DNA from 3 places in the Fictibacillus sp. KU28468 genome. Region 3 is predicted to be linked to each of the others. Evidence: riboswitches for the same ligand, from Rfam matches in the RefSeq annotation. Region 3 holds a riboswitch; each other region holds the start of a gene.

Region 1 (3,278 bases), 1.0 Mb from region 3:
TGTTATCCTTAAAACGGAAGAAAGTCTGCCTAAAATCAAAGTGGTGTTCGACCAGTTGGCTCCTCTTCAGGATAATCTGTTAAAACTTCAAACTGCAGATGACACGGCAGGGAATCTTGAACGCTCACTGACTGACCTGGAGACAGCCGCAGATAAAGCGATCTCAAAAGGAAACGCAGCACAAAAAACTAACCCGGATATCTCATACCAGCCTGATGAATTAGAAGCGATCAAAGAAGAATTGCATCAGCTTAAAAATACCGTCCAGCAGAACAAAGAAATCCTTTCTGGCCGTGCAGACTCATACACCGAACCTCTGCAGAAGCTTTCTTTATTTGCTCAACAGGACTGGCCCGCACAAGAACAGAAAATCCAACAGGCAGCAGATTTTATGAGGAACGATTTGCCGGGTGTCAAACAAGATATTCAAAAAGCAGGGATATTGATGGATACCCAGCTTCCCCAAATAGAACAAGCAATCCACAGGGCCGCTATATTTGCAGAAAAAGACTTGCCCGCCATGGAGAAATCCATCACACGTACGGCAGACAAAATCAGGGATTTTGAACGCAACAATAATTTGAGAGATATCATTAAAGCGTTAAAGAACGATGCTCAAAAGGAAAGTGATTTTCTGGCCGCTCCTATCACGTTGAAAGAGAATAAAATTTTTCCGATTCCTAATTATGGCTCAGCCATGACTCCCTTCTACACCTTACTTGCGCTTTGGGTGGGAGGAATGCTGCTCATCTCTTCTCTTAAAGTAGGTGAAGTTCCAAGTAAAGGAGAGATTTCACCGCTTTCTTTTTATTTTGGGAGGCTGATGACTTTTGCAACGATCGGCATGCTGCAGGGGCTTGTCGTATCTCTTGGTGACCTGTTCATTATCCATTCCTACATTGTGGACAAAACATGGTTTGTTTTATTTGCCATGTTCCTGAGCATCGTCTTTGTCATACTAACGTATACGCTCGTTTCCATCTTTGGAAATGTGGGTAAAGGCCTGGCGGTTATTTTTCTCGTTCTGCAGTTTTCAAGTTCAGGCGGAACATTTCCTGTGGCAATGACCTCTTCCTTCTTTCAAAAGCTTAATCCGTATATGCCGTTTACGTATGGAGTCAGTTTACTGCGAGAAGCAGCCGGGGGAATGATTAGAGAAGTTGTACTGTCTGACTTGTATCATCTGCTGCTTTTCCCCGCTGTTTTTCTTATTGCTGCCCTGTTTTTAAGAAAACCGTTGCAGCGAATACAGAATAGAAGGGGAGCAGGCGCGAAAAAAGCAAGAATACTTCAATGAGTGGTTTATTTAGCCTGCGGAAGGCTGTTCTTGCCGCCTACCGCCTTTGCATACTCCTCTTCAAGATCAGAGAGTGCCAGCTGAAATAAATGAAGCTCATCTTTTTTATAAATGCCCATATTGATGAGTTTATTGATCAGCTGATTTCGTTTGCTTTCCACAGCTCTTCTTAGTTGATTTTCCAAAACAATCCCTCCTTTTTACAAGGCTTTTTTAAAGCACATTGTTGATTTTCTTTCCTATTGTGCATCGCATACTGATGCTTGAAAGAGACCCTCAAGTCCTTTTTATACAGTAAGGTGTGTGTGATAGCTGGCGATGATATGAGCCTGCTGATTTGTGAAACAAATGAAACGCCCGAAAAGCAGAAGGCGGTTCAATCACACCCCACAAATAAACAACTACGTTTACTAATAAAGCTTTTAACAAAAAAATAACCGCCGTCATTTTCATGATGAAGCGCCTTTGGTTGACCAATCAGCAATCCTTATATTTCACAGTGAATTAGTTGGTTTTTCGCATAAATAAAAACCTCTTCTTGCGGAAGCAAAATACGCACAAGAAGAGGTTGAATCGCCATCATAAGTCATACTCTTCTTATCATTCAAGCGTTTTGCTTGTGGAATTGGCACAGTGCTCATAATTGAGTCCGCTGCCGAGGCTTCAAAGGGCCAGATCCCTCCACCTCTCTAAATAAGAAATATAAGATAAATGTATTCTATTGGATTCAATTATAGGGATTTCCATCTTATTGTCAAGACAATAACTCATTTTATTTTCGAATGATTTCTCCAGGCTCTAAAACGGGAGGATCTACAGAAAACGAATCAGGGTATTTAATCCCCTGCCCAGTATTTAGGCATATCACCTTTTCCTCTGCTTTGATCCAGCCATTTTCCCTCAATCGTTTTGAGGCGGCAAACACAGCCGCTCCTTCCGGACAAATAAAACTCCCTTCAAGCTCTGCAGTTTGGCGCTGAGTAAAGCTAATTTCATCTTCTGAAACGGCAACGGCGCATCCATCCGTTTCATAAAGTGCTTCAAGGACAAGGAAATCTCCGATCGCTTTTGGAACATTGATACCAAAAGCAGCTGTCTCAGAATTTTCCCAGAACTCCGATTCACTCTTGTGTTCTTCCCATGCTTTTACGATCGGTGCACATCCTTCAGCCTGGACAGCGACTAAACGCGGCAGTCTGCTTCCTTTAAATAAGCCCAGTTCCCTGAATTCTTTCAATGCTTTATATATGCCAATCAGCCCCACTCCTCCGCCTGTTGGATACACAATAACATCAGGCGGCTCGCTTCCGCATTGTTCTAAAATTTCATACCCCATCGTTTTCTTGCCTTCAATCCGGTAAGGTTCTTTTAATGTGGAAGCATCATAGAAACCTTCTTCCTTCACAAGGGACGCGACAATTTTTCCGGCATCACTGATCAGGCCGTTCACAAGAAAGAGCTCTGCACCTGAAATCGCCACTTCTTTTCTCGTAATGACTGGGGCATCCACCGGCATAACGATGTACGGCTTTATGCCGGCCCTTGCACAATAGAGTGACCAGGCGGCTCCTGCGTTGCCATTGGTCGGCATGGCAAGCCGGGTAATACCGAGCTCTCTGGCTTTTGAAACGCCGACTGCCGCTCCCCTGGCCTTAAAAGACCCGGTAGGTACCATGCCCTCATCTTTCATGAGCAGATTTGCAATTCCAAGCTTCTCACCGAGAGCAGGCATGGATAATAAAGGAGTCATCCCCTCTCCCAGTGATACCACATGATCTGGGTCTATAACAGGAAGAAGTTTGTGGTACCTCCAAAGATCATTCCTCTTCTTATTAATAATTTCATTCTCATTTTTCAGTTCCTCTAAATCATAGTTTACGAGAAGGGGGGAACCGCACTGGCACAATTGATTAGGTTCGTGATGAGCATAGATGCTGCCGCACTTTGGACATTCAAGATGGCTGACATAGCTGAAAGACAT
Region 2 (3,278 bases), 1.3 Mb from region 3:
ATTGATGGACACAAAGTATCATTGACGCCAAAAGAATTTAAAGCTGGCCAGCCTGTTACGCTGCAATTTAGCATGGGTGATGCAAAACCTGAACCTTATCTTGGAGCACGTGGCCATGTTGTGGTCTTAGATCATACAGGAGAAAAATATGTCCACGTTCATCCTTCCACTCCTGAAGATACAAAATTTGAGACGGAATTTGAGGAACCTGGACTTTATAAATTGTGGGCGGAGTTTAAGATCAATGGGAAAGTGATCACCTATCCGTTCATTATTGAAGTGAAGAAATAGCAGAATACAATAAAAGCTGACTCATTTGAGTCAGCTTTTATTGGTATAAATTATTGTTTGTGATGTGTCAGTGGAGATTAGTGCTTTCAGTTTGTGGTCCAGCTGAGAAAGAATGTTTTTTATTTTTTCTAATGCTGAAGAAAATTGCCGCCAGCCAAACGACGACCAGCACGGTATAGACCGATTGCAGCGCTGTACCGGAGATTCCAGCGGACTGCAAAAGCGTCCGGGCGTTCGTTACAATAATCAATCCTCCAACAACCACACCTAAAATATGCGAAGGGATAATGCGGACGAGCCATGCTGCGACCGGTGCTGCGATTAATCCTCCCGCCATGAGGGCGATAACCCACATCCAGTTGACCTGCTCCCATCCGAGAGAGATGAGGAAACCGAGTGTTGCAGAAACGGCAACAGCAAATTCGCTCGTATCCACGGAACCGATGACCTTTCTTGTTGTTGTGCCGTTTTTGGCTAACAGGACAGGTGTGGCTACCGGTCCCCAGCCTCCTCCTCCGGTGGCATCCAAGAAGCCGGCAACAAGTCCGAGCGGGATGAGCTGCTTGCGGCTGAACGCTTTTTCATGATCAGCAGGCTTGGTGTTCTTTTTAAATAAAAATCGGTACAGAATAAAGAAACCAAGGAACAGCAGGAAAAAGGAAATATACGGTTTTACTGCGTCGCCAGGAAGATTGGATAAAAAGCAGGCACCGGTAAATGCCCCAATGGATCCCGGAATAATGAGACGAAAGATAATTTTACGGTCAACATTACCGAACCTGATGTGTGATGCACCTGAGGCGGCTGTCGTAACAACCTCTGCAAAGTGAACCGAAGCCGAAGCAACCGCCGGAGCGATTCCAAAGGCCAGCAGCAGGGAAGTCGAAGTCAGTCCGTAAGCCATTCCGAGTGACCCGTCAATCAGTTGTGCAACGAGTCCAATCAGGGCCAGGATGATCAGTTTTTTCATTTTACTCCTCCTAACAAATAAAAGGCCCTTAACCGTAAAGTTAAGAGCCTTCGGTTTTTCCGATCAGCAGTGTATCTCTTTTCGAATTTAGTATTTACTATATTCAATGGAATGAAAGTCTGTCAATAGAATTTTCGGATATTTCAATAAATATTTTTTAATCCGATAAGAATAATAGGGTTTGCGAAAGCATAAATGTGTGTTATTATTTAAAAAAATAAAAAAACTTATCCAGAGCGGTGAAGGGAACTGGCCCGATGAAACCCGGCAACCTGCATTTTTTTTGCAAGGTGCTAACTCCAGCAGAATGTTTATTACATTTTGGAAGATAAGGTAATATGTTTACCTCGTCAGTCTTTCCGAAATGGAAAGGTTTTTTTATTGCCATTTTAATTCCTGAAAAAACCTAACAAAACATATTAAACGAGGAGGTTCTGATGTGGTAAACGGTAAAAGCCAGGATGAAATTTTTGAACAGTTAAAAGAAATGCTGAACAGTATCAAGTATGGGTCCATCACGTTAATTGTTCAGGATGGAAAGCTGATTCAGCTGGAAAAAAACGAAAAGGTACGTTTTAAATAAATATTCGCTGACTAGAAAACTAGAGGCGGTTTTAACATAGCAGGATGGCTGCTTATGGTTAAAGCTGCCTTTTTCATTGGAGGGGTGGTTAACATGCTCAAGTTTGACACATGGAAAGAACAGGAGTTTACGTTTCCGGAAGACAGTGAAACGAAGGGGGCACTCGAAGTACTGAAATGGGCGTATGAGCAATATGGAGATGCACTCGTTTATGCGTGCAGCTTCGGAATAGAAGGCAGTGTCCTGGTGGATCTTGTATCCAAGGTCAAACCAGATGCAAGAGTCGTTTTCCTGGATACAGGCCTTCACTTCAAGGAAACGTACGAGGTGATCGAAAAGGCGAAAAAAAGATATCCGGAAATGAAGATTGAGATGAAGAAGCCTTCGCTGTCCTTGTTGGAACAGGCGGAAAAGCATGGCAGCGAGTTATGGAAAAGAGAACCGAACCTCTGCTGTTATATACGAAAGGTAGCCCCTCTTGAGGAAACACTGAACGGAGCACCGGCATGGCTGTCGGGTCTCCGGAGGGAGCAGTCGGCAGGGAGGAGCAATGTTCAGTACATCAATAAGGATGAACGTTTTAAATCCGTGAAAATCTGTCCGCTGATCCATTGGACGTGGAAGGAAATTTGGAGATACGCCTACAAGCAGAATCTGCCCTACAATCCGCTTCACGATCAGGGGTATCCCAGCATCGGCTGCGAGCCGTGCACGCTTCCGGCTGACGGGTCGGGTGATTCCCGCTCAGGACGCTGGTCAGGGCAAGGGAAAACAGAGTGTGGACTTCACCAATAATAAAATAAAATTACAGGAGGAATTAACATGACATCAATTTTGCCGCATGGAGGAAAGCTGATAAACCGTTATGAACCAAATCTGCCAACAGACCACATTCAAAAGGAAGTGGAACTGGATGCTACATCCTTAAGTGATCTCGAGCTGATCGGTGTAGGAGCCTACAGCCCAATTACCGGTTTTCTAAATGAAGAAGACTATCAATCTGTCGTTGATTCTCTACGTCTTGCTGATGGAACGGTTTGGAGCATCCCAATCGTCCTTCCAGTTCATGAAAAACAAGCAAGGACGCTATCAGCCGGAGATCAGGCGAGGCTCGTATTTGAGGGTGTAACGTACGGAGTCATCGAGGTAGAAGACCTTTACCGCCCGGACATTAAGCATGAAGCAGAGCAAGTCTACCAAACGGCAGATACTGCACACCCTGGGGTTAAAAAACTTCTGGAACGCCCTTCTTACTATGTTGGAGGATCAATCACTCTCGTAAAGCGGCCTGAAAAACAAAGGTTTACTGAATATCGCCTGGATCCAGCTGAAACCCGCCAAGTCTTCAGAGACAGGGGATGGAATACAGTTGTTGGCTTCCAGACAAGAAATCCTGTGCATAGAGCACACGAATACATTCAAAAAACAGCCCTT
Region 3 (3,278 bases):
TTAGTTCGCAACAACAAAAGGGTGATCAGAAATCGTCCTTTTACTTTTGACGAAAACACAAAGATCCAGGAGGTATAAATTTATGTTTAAAAAGATTGGTTTAATTACGGGAATAACAGCCATTGGGCTATCTATAGCAGGAGGAACAAATGCAAGTGCACATACGGTAAAGGAAGGGGATACTCTTTGGAAGCTTGGTCAGTCTTATAACGTATCTTATGAAAGTATCAAAAAAGACAACAATTTAGACGGAAATATGATAAGACCTGGCCAGCAATTAAACATACCGGCAGTTAAAGGGGTAAGTGAACATCAAGTGAAAGCATCTTCAGAAGATAAAAGACTTCTCGCTTCTCTTGTCGAAGCCGAAGCAATGGGTGAAAGTTTTGAAGGTAAAGCTGCAGTTGCTGCTGTTGTCTTGAACCGAGTAAAGGCTGATAGCTTTCCGGATACGATCAAAGGGGTTATCTACGACAAAGGGCAGTTTCAGCCTGTCATGGAAAACAAACTGAAAAAGCCTTCACCTTCATCAGAAAAAGCTGTTGATAAAGCATTATCCGGTTATGACAATACGAATGGATCGCTGTTTTTCTATAATAAAACGACAGCGGTAAGCCGTTGGCTCGATACAAAGCCTGTCAATATAGTAATCGGCAACCATACATTCAGCAAGTAAATTAAAGCCTCAGGCCATAGAAAGAAAGGTCTGAGGCTTTATTATCGTTCACTTGAGCTCTTTATGCTAAGACCCGATGATTCGATTTTTTGGCTGTTCCGGGCAATGAGAACATCACAAGTGGCATGCCTAGTGATATATTGTGAAACACTGCCGATAAAAATGCGTTCCATAGCGTTTAACCCGGTTGCACCGCAGACAATTAAATCTGCTTCATGCATGGAAGCAAAAGAAAGGATTTCTGTTTTTGGAGTTCCGTAATTGGATAAGGTTTTAACATGTTTTAATCCATGTTTCCTTGCCATTTCATCATAATCTTCAAGAAGGGATTCACTGAAACTCTTATCACGGCTCAACTCGATGTTAACTGCACCTGCGTCTAATGGAGCAGTAGGGATTTTTTCCTCAGAAATATGAACAATTAGCAATTGCGCATGATATTCTTTCGTAATTTCTATAGCTCTGTAAAAGGCAACCTCCGAAGATTCCGATCCATCCACACCAACAAGGATTTTTTCGTAATAAGGCATAAAAATCACCCCTTTTTTGTAAACTTATATAAATTCATTCCCTATATATAAGAGAGGCAAACATAATCGTAACATTTGTACCCAACCTCCAAATTCCATTTGACAAACCTATAGGAGTAAGGTATTTTTGAACGTATTAAAGTATTTGAAAAATTCATAATTGACTCTTATCAAGAGTGGTGGAGGGACTGGCCCGATGATACCCGGCAACCTGCAGATTATTTCTGAACAGGTGCCAAATCCTGCAAGGCAGAAGGCTTTGAGAGATAAGAGAAGGTCAAGCCCAAGCGGATAATTGCACCTCTCTGAATCTTTTAGAGAGGTGTTTTTTGTTGAATAAATGGGGGGATATCTGTTGGCAAATACACAATTATCTGCTGTAAATGATACGGCAGCAATAGGAGAACTTACGTTAGAGTCTGGAAAAGAGCTGAAAGATGTCCATATCGCATACCAGCGAATCGGCGCAGCAAATGCACCTGCCATTTTCGTATGCCATGCGCTTACAGGTAATCATTATACGTTAAACAGTGAGATGGGAGAAGGCTGGTGGGCAGGTCTTTTGGGAAATGGGCAGTATATTGATTTGGAGAAATACCAGGTGATTACTTCAAATGTATTGGGAGGGTGTGACGGATCAACAGGACCACTCTCGGTCAATCCCGTTACTGGAAGTCCTTACGGAGCTGAATTTCCATTGATAACAATCAGAGACATGGTGCAGGCCCAAAAGAAACTTTTGGACGTACTCGGCTTGGGACGTCTAGAGGCAGTGATCGGCGGATCGTTAGGCGGCATGCAGGTATTAGAGTGGGGACTGATGTATCCTGATTTTATGGAGCGTCTGATCCCGATTGCCGTAACCCCTTTTCTAAGTGATTATGCGATAGGTTTCAATGCAGCGGGAAGAACGGCCATCCTAAGTGATCCCTTATGGAATAATGGACAGTACGGTAAAGAAAATACACCAAGGAAAGGGCTTGGCATTGCTCGGATGATCGGTATGCTCACTTATCGTTCGGGAGCATTGTTCAATCATCGATTTCAGCGAAAACAAACTGAGAATTGGGAAACCATTCATGAGAATGCAGCCTTTTCAGTTGAATCCTATCTTCAATACCAAGCGGATAAATTAGCGGACCGTTTTGATGCCAACAGTTACTTAACACTATTGAAAGCGATGGATACTCACGATATCGGCAGAGAAAGGGGAGGAGTAGTGGCTGCTTCCCAGAGCTATAAGGCTCAAATGCTTTGTGTTGGTTTCACTGGTGATTTGCTCTATCCTTCTGATTTAATGGAACAGTTTGTAAAAGATGTTCAAGCTGCAAATAAAAGAGCAAAATATCTTGAGGTATCCACCATGTTTGGGCATGATGGATTTCTGACAGAATTTGATAAGTGGGGGAACTTGCTCAAGGAATTTATGAGAGAAACAATAAAGACATGAGGATATCATCCTCATGTCTTTATTTATCACTATTCAACAGCTGGTTTTTCAATAACCGCCGTCTGATTAGAAGGCGTATGCTGTTCAGGGCGCTCCCGGCTAATTCTTCCGCCGCCGACGGATAAAGCGACCAAAATACCCGCTCCAATAAAAATCAAGCCTGTTAAAAATACAGTGGTAAAAGAATCACTCCATGCGGTCTGTATAGAATGAATAACGGTATCTTTAATTGTATCAGGCAATTTAAGAAGATCTGGATGGATTAAAATGCTGAACAATGCATCTGTTTTGTCTGCTAACTTTTGAAAGATCCCTTGAAGCATTGGGTTCGTTTGTCCACTCACTACATCTTTCATTTTTGTTTCTAAGGAATGGTTCATCACTACATTTAGAACAGTGATACCAATCGTACCGCCAATTGAACGGAAGAACGTTGATGCAGAAGTAACAGCTCCCAGTTTTGTTTTCGGAAATTCATTTTGAATCGCGATCATTAATGTCGGCATAACAAGACCCATTCCGAATCCCATTATAATCATATAAGCGTATGCTGTAATTTCATTGGAATCAACACCCATCGTGCTCATCAAGTAGAAGCCTACTGCTGTAATGATCATGCCCG

The links. A riboswitch is a leader RNA that binds a small molecule or an ion and turns the genes downstream of it on or off. The one in region 3 is predicted to bind S-adenosylmethionine.
Region 1: it holds a riboswitch for S-adenosylmethionine, as region 3 does, so the genes downstream of both, OKX00_RS17500 (Fur-regulated basic protein FbpA) here and metX (homoserine O-acetyltransferase MetX) in region 3, are expected to answer to the same signal.
Region 2: it holds a riboswitch for S-adenosylmethionine, as region 3 does, so the genes downstream of both, OKX00_RS05410 (YezD family protein) here and metX (homoserine O-acetyltransferase MetX) in region 3, are expected to answer to the same signal.

The regions. Positions count from the first base shown of each region.
Region 1 covers NZ_CP110666.1:3,341,407-3,344,684, forward strand. Annotated here, with positions in the region: gene OKX00_RS17495 (YhgE/Pip domain-containing protein) at 1-1,297, shown strand, start outside; gene OKX00_RS17500 (Fur-regulated basic protein FbpA) at 1,303-1,482, opposite strand; SAM riboswitch class I at 1,892-1,997, opposite strand; gene OKX00_RS17505 (threonine synthase) at 2,070-3,278, opposite strand.
Region 2 covers NZ_CP110666.1:1,073,794-1,077,071, forward strand. Annotated here, with positions in the region: gene OKX00_RS05400 (hypothetical protein) at 1-291, shown strand, start outside; gene OKX00_RS05405 (sulfite exporter TauE/SafE family protein) at 359-1,261, opposite strand; SAM riboswitch class I at 1,486-1,596, shown strand; gene OKX00_RS05410 (YezD family protein) at 1,728-1,844, shown strand; gene OKX00_RS05415 (phosphoadenylyl-sulfate reductase) at 1,938-2,639, shown strand; gene sat (sulfate adenylyltransferase) at 2,667-3,278, shown strand, end outside.
Region 3 covers NZ_CP110666.1:2,338,667-2,341,944, reverse strand. Annotated here, with positions in the region: gene OKX00_RS12080 (cell wall hydrolase) at 83-676, shown strand; gene OKX00_RS12075 (universal stress protein) at 718-1,206, opposite strand; SAM riboswitch class I at 1,371-1,479, shown strand; gene metX (homoserine O-acetyltransferase MetX) at 1,562-2,656, shown strand; gene OKX00_RS12065 (MDR family MFS transporter) at 2,686-3,278, opposite strand, start outside.